One region of the Streptomyces sp. Q2 genome, then DNA from elsewhere that is predicted to be linked to it. Evidence: riboswitches for the same ligand, from Rfam matches in the RefSeq annotation. Region 1 holds a riboswitch; each other region holds the start of a gene.
What was found. Region 1 has a riboswitch for cyclic di-AMP ahead of ACWBNA_RS40270 (M23 family metallopeptidase). Riboswitches for the same ligand answer to the same signal wherever they lie in the genome.

Region 1 (3,638 bases):
GGACGTCCTTGGCGGACAGACGAGGGTAGGGCGCGAAGAAGCGGTAGTACTTCGACTCGTCCGACACCTGCTCGTAGAAGCTGACGAGGCGATCGGCGTCATCGACGGTGATGGGCCGGACGCGCGCGGTCCCACCGTCGCGCAGCACCACGTCGGCTTCCCAGTGGGCGGGGTACTCGTGCCGGTCCGACGAGGTCTGCATGGGCCCCAGAGTACGGCTCGCGTACGACAACGGCGCGAGGCAGTCTGTGGAGGACGTCAGCCGGACCGAGGCCGCGGTCCGACGACACACCGGGGCGGGACGAAGGACCGCTCCGGGCATGCTTCACGATATGGGAAACTGGTCTAGACAACCCTGATACACCGAAGGGCAGCATCACATGGCTGAGCGCCGCGTCAACGTCGGCTGGGCCGAGGGTCTCCACGCCCGCCCCGCTTCCATCTTCGTCCGGGCCGCCACGGCCGCAGGCATCCCGGTGACGATCTCCAAGGCCGACGGCAACCCCGTCAACGCGGCCTCCATGCTGGCCGTCCTCGGCCTGGGCGCCCAGGGGGGCGAGGAGATCGTCCTCGCCTCCGACGCCGAGGGCGCGGACGTGGCCCTCGACCGTCTGGCGAAGCTGGTCTCCGAGGGTCTCGAGGAACTTCCCGAGACTGTCTGAGCATCCGAATAAAGGTTGCACCGAAGGGCTCGTCCGAATTATCGGGCGAGCCCTTCGCATTTCCCTCTCACGGGCAGCAGAAATAATCCCCCGCGAATTATCTCCCCTTTGTATACGGCCCTCGTGTTAATGCCGCAGGCCCGTCATGTTTACGGGATGTTGCGAGTTCCTCACACGGTCCGGCCGCTCCCCGCCGCCGGTGAATCGCAGCCGGTGCGCCGCCGTCGCGCGCTCCGTGTGCAGCGCCGTGAGCGCCCGCGCACGTTCGCTGTCGCCGCGCGCCACCGCGTCCACGATCGCGCCGTGCTCCGCCCACGACTCGACGGGGTTGGCCGGCGCCTCCACGACGTACATCCAGGCGATCTTGTGGCGCAGCTGGGTCAGCATCGAGGTCATCGCGGCACTGCCGGAGGCCTGTGCGAGCGTCTCGTGGAACCAGCTCCCCAGGGAGCGCAGATCCTCGCTGTTGCCCCGCCTGGACCGCTCCTGGCCCAGCCGCACCAGGCCGCGCAGCACCTTGAGATGGGCCTCGGTGCGCCGCTGGGCGGCCCGCGAGGCGCCGAGCGGCTCCAGGAGCATGCGCATCTCCAGCAGGTCGGCACCCTCCTGCTCGGTGGGTTCCGCGACGCACGCGCCCGCGTGCCGCCGGGTCACCACGAAGCCCTCCGCCTCCAGCGTGCGCAGGGCCTCCCGGACGGGGACGCGCGAGACGCCGTAGCGGCGCGCGAGCAGTTCCTCGGTGAGCCGGCTGCCGCGCTCGTAGACACCCGCGACGATGTCGTCCCGGATCGCCGTGCATACCGAGTGCGCCGGAATACGCATGACCGACCTCCGCTTTAATCCCCGTGAAACGTCGACGATTGACGTGTGTTCAGTGACTCTATTGCAATCAGCGGGAATTTCCGACGGCGGGCCGGAATCCATGGATATTTTTTGGACAGACGGCCGTCTGAAACACCGAAAGCCCCGGCTCGGGGAGCCGGGGCTTCGGGATGCGGGACCGTGGATCGTCAGACGTTCACGGGGGCGGGCGTCAGGCGTTGACGAGCGCGGGCGCCAGACGTTGACCAGTGCGGGCGCCAGACGTTGACCAGCACGGGCGTCACACGTTCACGCCGTGCGAGCGGAGGTAGGCGACGGGGTCCATGTCCGAGCCGTACTCCGGGCTCGTGCGGGCCTCGAAGTGCAGGTGCGGCCCGGTGACGTTGCCGGTGGCGCCGGAGAGGCCTATCTGCCGGCCCGGGGTGACCGTCTGACCGACGGAGACCGCGATGGACGACAGGTGGCCGTACTGGGTGTAGGTGCCGTCGTTCATCTTGATCACGACGTTGTTGCCGTACGACCCGCCCCAACCCGCCTCGACGACCGTGCCGGAGCCGACCGCGTGGACGGAGGTGCCGCTCGCGGCGTGGAAGTCGACGCCGGTGTGGCTGCCGGAGGACCAGACGCCGCCGCCGGCCTTGTAGCCGGTCGAGATGTACGAGCCGGAGATCGGGGCGACGTAGGAGTTGAGGAGCTTGCGCTCGGCCTCGCGGGCGGCCCGCTCCTTCGCCTCGCGCGCCTTCGTGGCCTCGGCGACCGCCTGCTTGCGCGCGGCCTCCTCGGCCTTGCGCTGCGCCTCCGCCTCTTCGGCGGCCTGCTTCTGGGCGGTGGCCTGGGCGTCGATCTGGTCGGCGACCGAGTCGCCGATGGTGATGACGGGGGTGAGACCGGTCTGCTCGACGGCCGGTTCGGCGGCGAGCGCCGGGGCGGCGAGGGTGCCGATGACGCCGGTGGTGGCGAGCGCCGCGACGCCGGCGGCCCGGGCGGTGGTGCGCTTCATCCGGCTGGGACGCCGGTGCTTCCCGGTGGCGCAGGTGAACGCCATGTGGTGGCTGGTCCTTTCCTTCCTTCTCGCCTACCGGGTTAGCTGACGGGTTCGGAGCAGGAAGGTCTCCTACGGACCCCCTCGCGGTGTGCGCGGGCGTCCGATTCACCCCAGGGACTTATGGTTTGGGTCCCCGGCTCCCCAGGCTCGCGCCATGCGGGGACTCGGCGATGACTGTCCGGTGCCGCGGCTGCGGCGCACTGCCTGACGAACAGCCCGCATGACGCTAAGCGCGGCAACTTTCAATCCCCAAACGGATCACGGCTTTTGTAGCGCATGCCACAGGGCAGACAGGCAACCTCTCCCTCAATTCGGACATCCAGGGGCCCCGGTGACTCTGGAGTCACCGGGGCCCCTGGACGCGCGCGTGCGTCCGCTGCGCCGCGCGCTCGCGGCTACTCCGCCGAAACGACGGTGACTTCGCCGACGCCGAGGGCCTGAACGGGATCCTTGATCTGCGCCGCGTCCCCGACGAGGACGGTCACCAGCCGGTCGACCGGGAAGGCGCTCACGACCGCGGCGGTGGCCTCGACGGTGCCCGTCGCGGCGAGCTGCTGGTACAGCGTCGCCTGGAAGTCGTCCGGCAGGTGCTGCTCGACCTGTTCGGCCAGCGTGCTCGCCACCGCCGCCGCCGTCTCGTACTTCAGCGGGGCCACCCCGACGAGGTTCTGCACGGCGACGTCGCGCTCGGCGTCGGTGAGCCCCTCGGCGGCGAGGGTGCGCAGCACCGTCCACAGGTCGTCGAGGGCGGGGCCGGTGTTCGGGGTGTCGACGGAGCCGCTGATGGCGAGCATCGCGGCACCCGTACCGTCCGGAGCGGAGCGCATGACCTGCCCGAACGCCCGCACGCCGTAGGTGTAGCCCTTCTCCTCGCGCAGGACGCGGTCCAGGCGGGAGGTGAGGGTGCCGCCCAGGCAGTACGTGCCGAGCACCTGGGCGGGCCATACGCGGTCGTGCCGGTCGGGACCGATACGGCCGATGAGCAGCTGCGTCTGGACGGCGCCGGGGCGGTCCACGATGACGACCCGGCCGGCGTCGTCGGCGGTCACCGGCGGCACGGGGCGGGGCTCGGCCGAGGAGCCGGTCCAGGAACCGAGGGTGTCCCCGAG
Region 2 (3,638 bases), on a different contig from region 1:
CAGCTCGTCGAGCGCGCCGATGATCTCCTCCACCGGCACCTCGGGCTTGTCGAAGTGGGTGTAGTAGAGGTCGATGTGGTCGGTGTCGAGGCGGCGCAGGGACGCGTCGGCGGCGGCCTTGATGTTGGCGGCGGTCAGGCCCGGGTACTCGTGGTGCTGGCTGACCTTGGTCGCGATCACCACGTCCGCGCGGTTGCCCCGCGCCTTGACCCACTTGCCGATGATGGTCTCGGACTCGCCGCCCTGGTTGCCCTCGACCCACTGCGAGTAGGAGTCGGCGGTGTCGAGGAAGTTGCCGCCCGCGGCGGTGTACGCGTCGAGGACGGCGAAGGAGGCGGCCTCGTCGGCGGTCCAGCCGAAGACGTTACCGCCGAGGGAGAGCGGGAAGACCTCCAGGTCGGAGGAGCCGAGCTTGCGAAGCGAAGGAGAAGAAGAGGTCATGCCCTGTGTCAACGGCCGTGCCGGAGCCCGCCATTCCAGGAGCACCGGCAAAAACTCCGCAAATGCCTGACCGGCAGCCCTGACGTCGGGAAGGACCGCCGTCAGGACCACCGGTGTTCAGCACAGGACAGGCGTCAGGGGTTGAGGCCCTTGCTCCGCAGCCAGGCCATCGGGTCGATGCCGCTGCCGGCACCGCCGGAGTGGACCTCGAGGTGCAGATGCGCCCCGGTCACGTTCCCCGTGGCGCCCACGCGCCCGATGACGTCACCGGTGTTGACCTTCTGGCCCACGCTCACGCTGATCGAGGACTGGTGGGCGTACCACACCTCGGTGCCGTCATCGAGGGTGAGCACGGTCTTGTAACCGTACGACCCGTCCCAGCCGGCCTGCGTGATCGTGCCGGTGTGGACGGCCTTGATGAGGGTGCCCGTGGGCGCGGCGAAGTCGAGACCGGTGTGGTAGCCGGAGGACCAGAGCGAACCGGCCTGACCGAAGGTGGAGGTGATGGTGTACGAGGAGGTCGGCAGCGCGAACTGCTTGGCCAGCTCGGCCAGTCGCGCGGCCTCGGCCTTCTTCTCGGCCTCCTCCTCCGCCTTCTGCTTGGCGGCGGCGGCCTTGGCCTCGGCCGCCTTCTCCGCCTTGGCGGCCGCCTCGGCGGCCTGCTTCTCGGCGGCGGCCGCGGCGTCGGCGGCGGCCTTGCTCTCGACCTGGTCCTGCTGCTGCTCGGCCTGGGCCAGGATCCGGGTGCGCAGCGACTCGCCGGCGTCGGAGGTGCCCTGCTCGGTGTCGGCCGAGGCCACGCCGACGCTGCTGAGCGCCGTGGCAGAGCCCTCGGCGGCGTCCGAGTCGTCGGAGATCAGGGAGCCCACGTTGGGCAGGTCGGGCATGGAGATCGACACCGGCGGCTTGCCGGTCTGTGCGCTGGCCATGCCGCCCGCGCCGACCGCGGCTATGACGCCGACGCCGAGGACGGTGGAGCTGCGGGCGAGTCCGCCACGCTGCTTGGCGACACGATGCCGGCCACGTACGGATCGGATGGACTCCTCGGTGGGGTTCCACTCCGTCCAGGGGCCCTCGTCGGTGCGGTACTCGCCGTAGCCGAAGGTCTCGCTGTCGCGCTGGCTCGGCACGAACGGGGCTTCTGGGGCAGGCCGGTTGGACGCCACGTGGGCGTGCTCCTTTCCTTCCTTCTCGCCTACCGGGTTAGCTGACGGGTTCGGAGCAGGAAGGTCTCCTACGCGCGTATACCGCCCGTGAGTTCACGGTGGCATCCGCGCGATTCACCCCAAGTTGGTGGTTCCCCGGTTCCCTTGCGGGATTCGGCGCGTGCGCACGGAGCCGACTCTTGTGACGGCTGGGACGACCGCGCTGCGTTATCGAACGTTAATAGACGCGGGGCCTCGATTCCAAGCTGTTCCACTTGATCATTAACCTTTCTGCCGGGGACTTACGGCCCACCACCGGCGAAAATCGGGCGAGTTGACCAAACCTCAGCAGCAACCAAAGTACTGACGGTATGTCAGTTGTTATGCGGAGGGCGGTCACCCGATCACCCCACGTAACAAGAAACCCCGCACGCAAAACACCGAGGGCCGGAACCCATTTCTGGATTCCGGCCCTCGGCCTTCAGTAGCGGGGACAGGATTTGAACCTGCGACCTCTGGGTTATGAGCCCAGCGAGCTACCGAGCTGCTCCACCCCGCGTCGTTGTGTCTCCACTGTACGCCATCCGCGGACCAAAAGTCGCATCGGTTCCCGCCGCCCGGCCTGCCCACCTGCGAGAGCGCCTCCCGCATCCGCGTACGGCGGCAAGGGGACGTGTCGGGGGGTGTCCGCCCGCAGCGGTTGGCGCGTCAACGCCGGCACCTCTCCAAGGAACCGATTCCGCGCCGTTCCGAGGACGGACACCCCCCGACACGGCCCCGACCCACAACGCACCCGAAGGCGCAACGCGCACCCCACACCACCGGCACAGGCCGCCACAGACATACGGCCACGCGCACCCCACACCACCCGCACAAGCCGCCACAGACATACGGCCACGCGCACCCCACACCACCCGCACAAGCCGCCACAGACATACGACGGCCCAAGCCCTCACCCCAACAGATGCAGATTCGGCGCTTTGGCCCGCTCCTCGTACCCAGGGAGCACAACGACCTCCACGCCCTCGGCAGCCAGCACCCCACTCCCGTCGGCCCCCGCGACAAACGTGTCCGGCTCCCGCCAGGCCGTCACCACCCGCCGCACCCCCGCCTCAAGGATCAGCCGCGCACACGGCGCCGGCCGCGAAGCCCGCCGCGCACACGGCTCCAGGCTGCTGTATACGGTCGCGGAGGCCAGCCGGGGATCCCCCGGCGCGATCTTCGCCAGCGCCGCCTCCTCCGCATGGACGACCAGGTCGCCCCCCTCCCGGGAGTGGCCGCGCGCCAGCTCCGTGCCGTCGGCCGCCACCACCACCGCCCCCACGCTGAACGCCGTACGCGAGGGCGGACACGCGGCCGCCAGTTCGCAGGCGAGCGCCAGCCAGCGGTGGTCGGCGGCGGAGGGCCGCCGCCCGCCCGGTGCCGTCGGCTCGTAGCGCGTCAAAACGACGTCGCCCACCGCCCGGGTCTCCACCAGCCGGAGACGTCCGCCCTGGTAGGGGCCGGGTCCGAACAGACGAGGCGCGTCCGGGTCACCCACGAACAGCGGGGCCAGCACCAGCTGGAGCTCGTCGGCGAGCCCCTGCCGCAGCAGCTGCGTGTGGATCTGCCCGCCACCCTCGACCATGAGACGCCGCACGCCACGGACGTCGTACAGGTGCTCCAGCAGCAGCGGCCAGTCGAGTTCGGCACCGAGCGGCACGACATCCGCCGCCAGCCCCACGGCACGGGCCCGCACCGCGCCCTTGTCCGTCGTGTAGACGATCTTCTCGCCTCCGGTGTGCCAGAAGTTCGCGGCCGGATCCAGGTCCCCCGACCCGCTGACCGTGACCTTCAGCGGATACTCCGGCTTCCCCGCGGCCACCCGCGCCGCCCGCCGCTGCGCCGAGTTGACCAGCAGCCGCGGATTGTCGGCACGGATCGTCCCCGCTCCGACCAGGATCGCGTCGACGGACGCCCGCACCTCGTCGACCCGGTCGAAGTCGGCCGGGCCGGAGAGCAGCAGGCGGTCGGGGCCGGTGTCGTCCAGGTAGCCGTCGAGGGAGACGGCGG
Region 3 (3,638 bases), on a different contig from region 1:
CCCTGTCGTCAGCGCTGTTGGGGTTGCAACCGCCACACCCGGAACTCGCTGATCCGGAAGTGGCTCCAGGTGGTGCGGAAGGCGAAGTGCCCGCTCGTGTAGGGCTCGGGGTCGCTGTAGTCGAAGACGAGCCGCCCGTTGTTCCACCACCGGACGCCGGAGCCGTCGGACACGATCCGGACCCGGTTCGGCTGGTTGGGCACGAGCAGCGGCTCGGTGTAGTCGTAGACGAGCGGCCGGACGCCCGCCTCTCCGACGTAGCGGCGCAGCCGGGTCGTGGTGTTCGTGTTGGCGCCGTAGCCGACGTAGTACGTCTTGAGGAAGTCGTACTCCGCCAGTGCCCCGCCCCGCCGCACGGCGAGGAGGTCGTCGGGGGACCGGACGTCGACGGCGTTCCAGAAGTTGTTGAGGTCGGAGACGCGGTCGTTGACCCCGCCCGCCGCCACCGGCGTGGCGGTGTACTCGAGGACGTACGGACCTTCGAGCCGTTCCTTGAACCAGACCGTCGCGCCGGCGGGTACGTCGACGTCCAGGACCCCGCGGGAGGCGGTGACGCTGCCGCCCTTCTCGAGTTCCACCGCCCATCGGCCGAGACCGTGGCGGAAGTCGTCGCGGGCGATCAGCCGGCGATGGCGGGGCGTGGCGCTCGCGCCGGTCGCGGGGGCGAGGGCGGCCAGGGCGGCGCCGGCGGCGAGGGCTCCGAAGGCTCTGCGCGTGGTCGTCACGGGAGACGGCTCCTTCCGGGAGGGTGATCGAGGGCTTCGGCACAGACGCAGAAAGCGCTTGCACCGCTGCGGAGTTCACTGTGTCCCCTCACTCCCGTCGCTGTCGACGCTCCGGACACCCCTGCCACACGACCGCAACGAAGTGATCATGGGTGAGGAAGGCGAACACACCGAAGGCCGGACCCGGGGATCGGGGTCCGGCCTTCGGTGGCGTGTGGGGCGCCGCCCTCAGGGGCGCTGGAAGGAGCGTCAGCCGACGGCGACACCCTTCGAGCGGAGGTAGGCGACCGGGTCCACGTCCGAGCCGTAGTCGGGCGTGGTGCGGATCTCGAAGTGCAGGTGCGGACCGGTCACGTTGCCGGTGGCACCGGAGAGGCCGATCTGCTGGCCGGCGGTCACGGACTGGCCGCTGGAGACGGAGAGCGAGGACAGGTGGGCGTACTGGGCGTAGTAGCCGTCGGCGAGCTTGATGACGACCTGGTTGCCGTACGCGCCGCCCCAGCCCGCGGAGACGACCGTGCCCGCGCCGACCGCCTTCAGGGAGGTGCCGGTCGGGACGACGAAGTCGACGCCGGTGTGGTAGCCGCTGGACCACATGCTGCCCGCCACGTGGTACGCGGTGCCGACGGCGGCACCACCCACCGGGAGGCTGAAGCCGCTGGAGTTGCCGGCGGTGTCGGCGCTCTGCGTGGCCGCCTCGGTCTTCGACGAGGAGGACGACGACGACGCGGACGAATCCGAGGACTTCGACGACTTCGGGGAAGACGACTTCGGCGACGGAGCGGAAGAGCCCGAGGAGGAGGACGACGACGACTTGGGCGTGCTCGTCGTGGCCTTCTTGCCGATCGAGAGCTTCAGACCGGGGTGGATCAGCGACGGGTCGTCGCCGACGGCAGCGCGGTTGTCGGAGTAGAGCTTCTTCCAGCCGCCGCTGACATTCTGCTCGTCCGCGATCTTCGCGAGATAGTCGCCGGCCCGCACGGAGTAGGTCTTCGCGCCGGAGGTCTGCGCGGATTCCTTCTTTTCGGCCGCCGTCTTTTCGGCCACCTTCTGCACGGTGGTCGGCACGGACGACTGAACGGTCTTTTCCGATACGGACTGCGGGGTGGCGGCGTGCGCGCCGGTGGCCCCGAGAAGCGGGAGCGCGAGTGCGGCGCCGCCGGTTCCGGCGACGGCGATGGAGCGAGTGAAGCGCTGGGACTTCGGTCGGCGGTGCTTACCCTTCGCGGGCATGGCGAATTCCTCTCCGGCGCCTGCGAGGTGAGCTGTCGGGTGCGGACTGGAGATGCCCGGCCGTACCGAAGTACGGCTTAACCCCTAGCCGTTCCGGAGACCGGAACAGGCGTTGTACCTGTGGGTCCCCCGCTCCTGCCGTGGACGGGTGAGTGTGCGGGTTCCGGGCGGCGGCAGGATTGGGCGTCCGTCCGGATGGATGGTGAACGTAAGCGACCAAGACGCGAAGGGACAAGCAAGTGGTTGCCCCTGAATGGGTTTCTGTTGGTCATCTGAGGGAATTACCGGTCACACTGAGTGCATTAGGGAACCGCTCTTTTGGCCAAAGTCCCTTGAAAAGCGTGTTGATTACGTGAACATGACGGGCGACTCACGGTCACGAATATGACGCTCCTCACGTGGCCACTCCCCAGGCGCCTTCATTCCGGCCGGAGTTGGAACGAAGGCGCCAATTCAGACAGAAGCCCTAGATGCGGCGTAGACGGATAACCGTCGCATCGAGGTCACCGCGCAGCCCCGTCCGCAGTCCGTGATGCAGCAGTACGACACCTCTGTGAACTTCGCCCGTTTCGCGGCATTCGTACGATGCTGACGGGTCGATGCCCCGCACTCGCAGCGCCGGTACGGGCTCGCCGTAACGCTGCGCCTGGAGCCAGGCCAGGACGACGGTCTCGTCGCCCAGCACGTACTGCACCGCGCTGAGCCCGCCCTCCGGGGGCCGCAGCCGGTAGAGGTCGCCGCGCTGCACGACGGGCCGGATCTCCTTGTAGAGCTCCACCCAGTCACGGGCCTCGGCGAGTTCCTCCTCGGTCCACTCGGCGAGGTCCCCGCCGACGCCGAGCACCCCTGCCATGGCACTCACGAAGCGGAACCTCAGCGAGCTGACCCGGCCGTTGAGCTGGGTGTTGGGGCTGTCGGTGACCCAGGCGGCCATGACCCGGGCGGGATGGATCTGGCTGAAGCCGTGCTGGATGGCGAGCCGGTCGAGCGGGTCGGTGTTGTCGGAGGTCCACACCTGGTCCGTACGGCTCATCACGCCGAGGTCGATCCGGCCGCCGCCGCCCGAGCAGGACTCGAAGGCGACGCCCGGATGGGCGGCCCGCAGCCGGTCCAACAGGCGGTACAGGGCGTGCACGTGGTCGACCCACAGACGCTGCGGATAGGGCTCACCGGGCCAGCCGGCGTCGGTGAAGCAGCGGTTGAAGTCCCACTTCACATAGTCGATCGGGGCGCTGGAGAGGAGTTCGTGGAGTTGTCCCCAGAGGTACTCCTGGACGTCCTCGCGCGCGAGGTTCAGTACGAGTTGATTGCGCAGTTCCGTCCGCTTTCGTCCCGGCTGGTACTGCACCCAGTCCGGGTGCGCCCGGTACAGCTCGCTGTCCGGATTGACCATCTCCGGCTCCACCCAGATGCCGAACTTCATGCCGAGGGCGTGTACGTGGTCGCCGAGCGGCTTGAGGCCGCCGGGGAAGCGGTCCGGGTTGGGCTTCCAGTCGCCGAGCCCGGCGCGGTCGCTGGTGCGGGCCCCGAACCAGCCGTCGTCGACGACGAACAGTTCGACGCCCATCGCCGCGGCCCGCCGCGCCAGCACCTTCTGCTGCTCCTCGGAGATGTCGAACTCCGTGGCCTCCCAGGAGTTGAACAGCACCGGCCGGTCCTGGTCCGCGTCCGGGATCACAT
Region 4 (3,638 bases), on a different contig from region 1:
ACGGCGCGATCGACGCCGCCGTCCTCGCGGTCGGCGGCTGGCACGACCCGTACCGCGACACGGTCCTGCGCCTCGTGGAGCATCTCCCGGCCGACCGGATCCGCGGCCTGATCGGACCCTGGTCCCCCCAGTACCCCGACCGCGGCCTGCCGCCCGGCCCGGCGATCGGCTTCCTCCAGGAGACCCTGCGCTGGTGGGACCACTGGCTCAAGGGCAAGGACACGGGCGCGATGTCGGAGCCCCTCCTGCGCGCCTACGTCAGCGACTCCCACCCCCCGGCGACGGTCTACGACACCCTGCCCGGCCGCTGGGTCGGCGAGCCGGCCTGGCCCTCCCCCAACGTCTCGACGATCTCGTACGGCCTTCAGGGCTCCCCCTTCCTCGTCCGCTCCCCGCAGCACACGGGCATCGACGCCGGCCGCTTCTTCCCGATCGGGAACGACGCCGACCTGCCGCCCGACCAGCGCGAGGAGGACGGCAGGTCGGTGTGCTTCGAGTTCGAAGCCTCCGAGGAGACCTGGGTGTTGGGGCGGCCGAGGGTTCGGCTCAGGCTGACCTCCCAGGTGCCGCGCGGCCAGGTGATCGCCCGGGTCTGCGACGTCGCCCCGGACGACTCCTCGACCCTGGTCACCCGGGGCGTGCTGAACCTGTCGGCGCGGCAGGGGCGGGACAGGGTCGTGCCGTGGGAGCCGGGTGTCACGCAGGACGTGGAGTTCGAGCTGAACGGCATCGGCCACGCCTTCCCTCCCGGTCACCGCATCCGCCTGTCGGTCTCCTCCACGTACTGGCCGTGGATCTGGCCGCAGCCCGACTCGGGGGCGGGCTTCACGCTGGACCCGGAGGGCAGCTTCCTCGAACTCCCGGTGCGGACAGGGGAACCCGCCGCCGACATCCCCTCCCCCATCACCTCCGGCATCACCTTCGAGGAACCGGAGCAGTCCGAGCCGCTCGGCGTCAACTCCCCGGTCACCCTGGACGAACCGCGGCCGGAGCGCCTGGTCGTGCGCGATGTGGCCAAGGGTGAGTGGCGGCTGGAGGTCGATCCGCGCCACGGCGGCACCCGCGTGTATCCCGACGGTCTGGAATGCACCGAGGACGCGCTGGAGACGTACACGATCAACGAGTCGGACCCCCTGTCGGCCCATGCCCGCTCGGACTGGTCGGTCGGGCTGCACCGCCCGGAGCTCGCCTGGGAGGCGACGGTCCGCACCCGGTCGGAGCTCGGCTGCGACGAAACGGGCTTTTTCACCTCCAACGAGGCGATTTGCATGGATGGTGGCGAGGTGGTCTTCCACCGGACCTGGGAGAAGCGGATTCCACGGACGGCCGGTTGACTCCGAGTTGGGCCCATTGCCCGATTTGACACTCTTGCGAACGCGCGTGAGTTGGGTCACTCGCGCCCCTTTTCGGCCTCGACGCCACCAGCCCGCTTTCACCCTTGCCCAATGCGCGAGTTGAGTCTTGGCAACCGCAAAGAATCAAGCGCCCCATATGCCTCAGACCAAGGTCAACAGGTTGATGTGTGATTCCGCCACTTGTTACGGACATGTGCTCTCGCATACGTTCCGGGCCTGTCGGGCGGACGCCTAATCCTGCCGCCGCCCCACAGGACACCCATCGACCATCACCGCACGGCAGGAGCGGGGGAACCAGGTAAGCCGCCGCACCGGAGATCACGCCGGTACGGCTAGGGGTGAAGTCGCGCCGCCTCACGGCGGCACGGCCGGGCAGCTCCCGCCCGAACCCGACAGCTCACCTCGTAGGCGCCGGAGAGGAACAGCGCCATGGCCGCACGAGGCAAGCACCGTCGTACCCGCACCAACCCGCTCACCCGAGGCGTCATCACAGCCGGAACGGGCATCGCCGCCCTCGCCCTCCCGCTCCTGGGCGCGACCACCGCGAGCGCCGCACAGCCGGCCAAGGCCCCCGCCACCGCGCAGGCCGCGGCGCAGGTCAAGTCCCTCAAATACACCACGGTCAAGGGCGACACGCTCTACGACATCGCGGACAAGTACGACACCCCCGGCGGCTGGCGGCAGCTCTACAAGGACAACCGCAAGGCCGTCGGTGACAACCCCCGGCTGATCCACGCGGGTCTCGATCTGACGGTCAGGACGGCCAAGAAGGCGAGCACGCCCGCCAAGAAGGCCACCCAGTCCGTGACCCAGGCCACCCAGGCCTCCGTCAAGACGTACGCGAACAACCTCGACGGCTGGATCAACGAAGCGCTGGACATCATGGCGCAAAAGGGAATTCCCGGCTCGTACGACGGCATTTACCGCAACGTCATGCGCGAGTCGTCCGGCAACCCGCAGGCCATCAACAACTGGGACTCCAACGCCGCCGCCGGCACCCCGTCCAAGGGCCTGCTCCAGACCATCGACCCGACCTTCCAGGCGTACCACGTGGACGGCACGTCGTGGGACCCGTACGACCCGGTCGCGAACATCACCGCGGCCTGCAACTACGCGGCCGCGCGGTACGGCTCGATCGACAACGTCTTCGGGGCCTACTGAGCCCTGCCGACCGCGGACCTACCGGCGGGGAAACAGTCTTTCGAGGACGACGGCGATGCCGTCGTCCTCGTTCGACAGGGTGATCTCGTCGGCCACCGACCGGAGTTCGGGGTGGGCGTTGGCCATGGCCACGCCGTGCGCGGCCCAGTCGAACATGGGGATGTCGTTGGGCATGTCCCCGAAGGCGATGGTGTCTTCGGGCCCGAGGCCCAGATGGTCGGCGGCCAGGGCGAGGCCCGTCGCCTTGGTGATGCCGCATGGCTGGAGTTCGACGGTCCCGGGGCCCGACATGGTGACCGTCGCCAGGGAACCGATCACTCCGCGGGCCGTCGCCGCCAACTCGTCGTCGGACAGGTCGGGATGGCGCAGCAGCACCTTGCTGATGGGCGCGCTCCACAGGTCGTCGCGCCGCCCGACCCGTACCGCGGGAAGGGTCGGGTGGGGCATCAGATAGCCCGGCTCGATGAGGGTCAGCCCGTCCACGCCGTCCTGGTCGACGGCCGCGTACACCTGGCCGAGTTCGGCCTCGATCTTGCCGAGCGCGGTCTCGGCCAGCTCCCGGTCCAGGGTGACCGACCACAGCAGACGGTGCGCGCCGGCGTCGTACACCTGCGCGCCCTGCCCGCACACCGCGAGCCCCTCGCTGCCGAGGTCGTCGAGGAGCGGCCGCACTCTGGGCGCCGGGCGGCCGGTCACCACCAGATGCCGGGCCCCGGCCGCCGCCACCCGCGCGAGCGCGGCGAGCGACCGGTCGGAGAGGGTGTCGTCGCCTCGGAGCAGCGTTCCGTCCAGGTCGGTGGCGATGAGTGAATATGCGGTGGGTGCGGCCATGATCAGAGAATACGGATGGAACGCGCCGGCGACTCGACGCGAACCGGACGGCTACAGCCTTCACATGCGTTGACGCCTGCTCCGGTTACGGCAGTTGGCACCCTCACGCGGAGTCCCGTACCACCAGTTCCGTGGGGAGTATCACTCCCGACGTGTCCTCCCCCGCGATCTGCGCGAGCAGCATGCGGACCATCTCGGCGCTGATGCGCTCGAAGGGCTGGCGGACGGTGGTGAGGGCGGGGGTGATGGCGGTGGCCGCGGGAGAGTCGTCGAAGCCTCCGACAGCGATGT

Region 2: another riboswitch for cyclic di-AMP. It lies ahead of ACWBNA_RS40785 (M23 family metallopeptidase); the one in region 1 lies ahead of ACWBNA_RS40270 (M23 family metallopeptidase).
Region 3: another riboswitch for cyclic di-AMP. It lies ahead of ACWBNA_RS20725 (M23 family metallopeptidase); the one in region 1 lies ahead of ACWBNA_RS40270 (M23 family metallopeptidase).
Region 4: another riboswitch for cyclic di-AMP. It lies ahead of ACWBNA_RS14580 (LysM peptidoglycan-binding domain-containing protein); the one in region 1 lies ahead of ACWBNA_RS40270 (M23 family metallopeptidase).

What each region holds. Positions count from the first base shown of each region.
Region 1 is NZ_JBXEJE010000051.1:37,091-40,728, reverse strand. Features, by position in the region: gene ACWBNA_RS40285 (bifunctional acetate--CoA ligase family protein/GNAT family N-acetyltransferase) at 1-202, opposite strand, end outside; gene ACWBNA_RS40280 (HPr family phosphocarrier protein) at 381-662, shown strand; gene ACWBNA_RS40275 (GntR family transcriptional regulator) at 789-1,484, opposite strand; gene ACWBNA_RS40270 (M23 family metallopeptidase) at 1,765-2,529, opposite strand; cyclic di-AMP (ydaO/yuaA leader) riboswitch at 2,543-2,709, opposite strand; gene ACWBNA_RS40265 (M16 family metallopeptidase) at 2,925-3,638, opposite strand, start outside.
Region 2 is NZ_JBXEJE010000053.1:13,529-17,166, forward strand. Features, by position in the region: gene ACWBNA_RS40780 (aldo/keto reductase) at 1-441, opposite strand, end outside; gene ACWBNA_RS40785 (M23 family metallopeptidase) at 576-1,607, opposite strand; cyclic di-AMP (ydaO/yuaA leader) riboswitch at 1,619-1,776, opposite strand; tRNA gene ACWBNA_RS40790 (tRNA-Met) at 2,072-2,145, opposite strand; gene ACWBNA_RS40795 (dihydrofolate reductase family protein) at 2,539-3,638, opposite strand, start outside.
Region 3 is NZ_JBXEJE010000018.1:40,981-44,618, forward strand. Features, by position in the region: gene ACWBNA_RS20720 (DUF6250 domain-containing protein) at 9-725, opposite strand; gene ACWBNA_RS20725 (M23 family metallopeptidase) at 975-1,958, opposite strand; cyclic di-AMP (ydaO/yuaA leader) riboswitch at 1,961-2,119, opposite strand; gene ACWBNA_RS20730 (alpha-galactosidase) at 2,425-3,638, opposite strand, start outside.
Region 4 is NZ_JBXEJE010000011.1:181,211-184,848, forward strand. Features, by position in the region: gene ACWBNA_RS14575 (CocE/NonD family hydrolase) at 1-1,334, shown strand, start outside; cyclic di-AMP (ydaO/yuaA leader) riboswitch at 1,616-1,779, shown strand; gene ACWBNA_RS14580 (LysM peptidoglycan-binding domain-containing protein) at 1,785-2,516, shown strand; gene ACWBNA_RS14585 (HAD family hydrolase) at 2,535-3,347, opposite strand; gene ACWBNA_RS14590 (LacI family DNA-binding transcriptional regulator) at 3,451-3,638, opposite strand, start outside.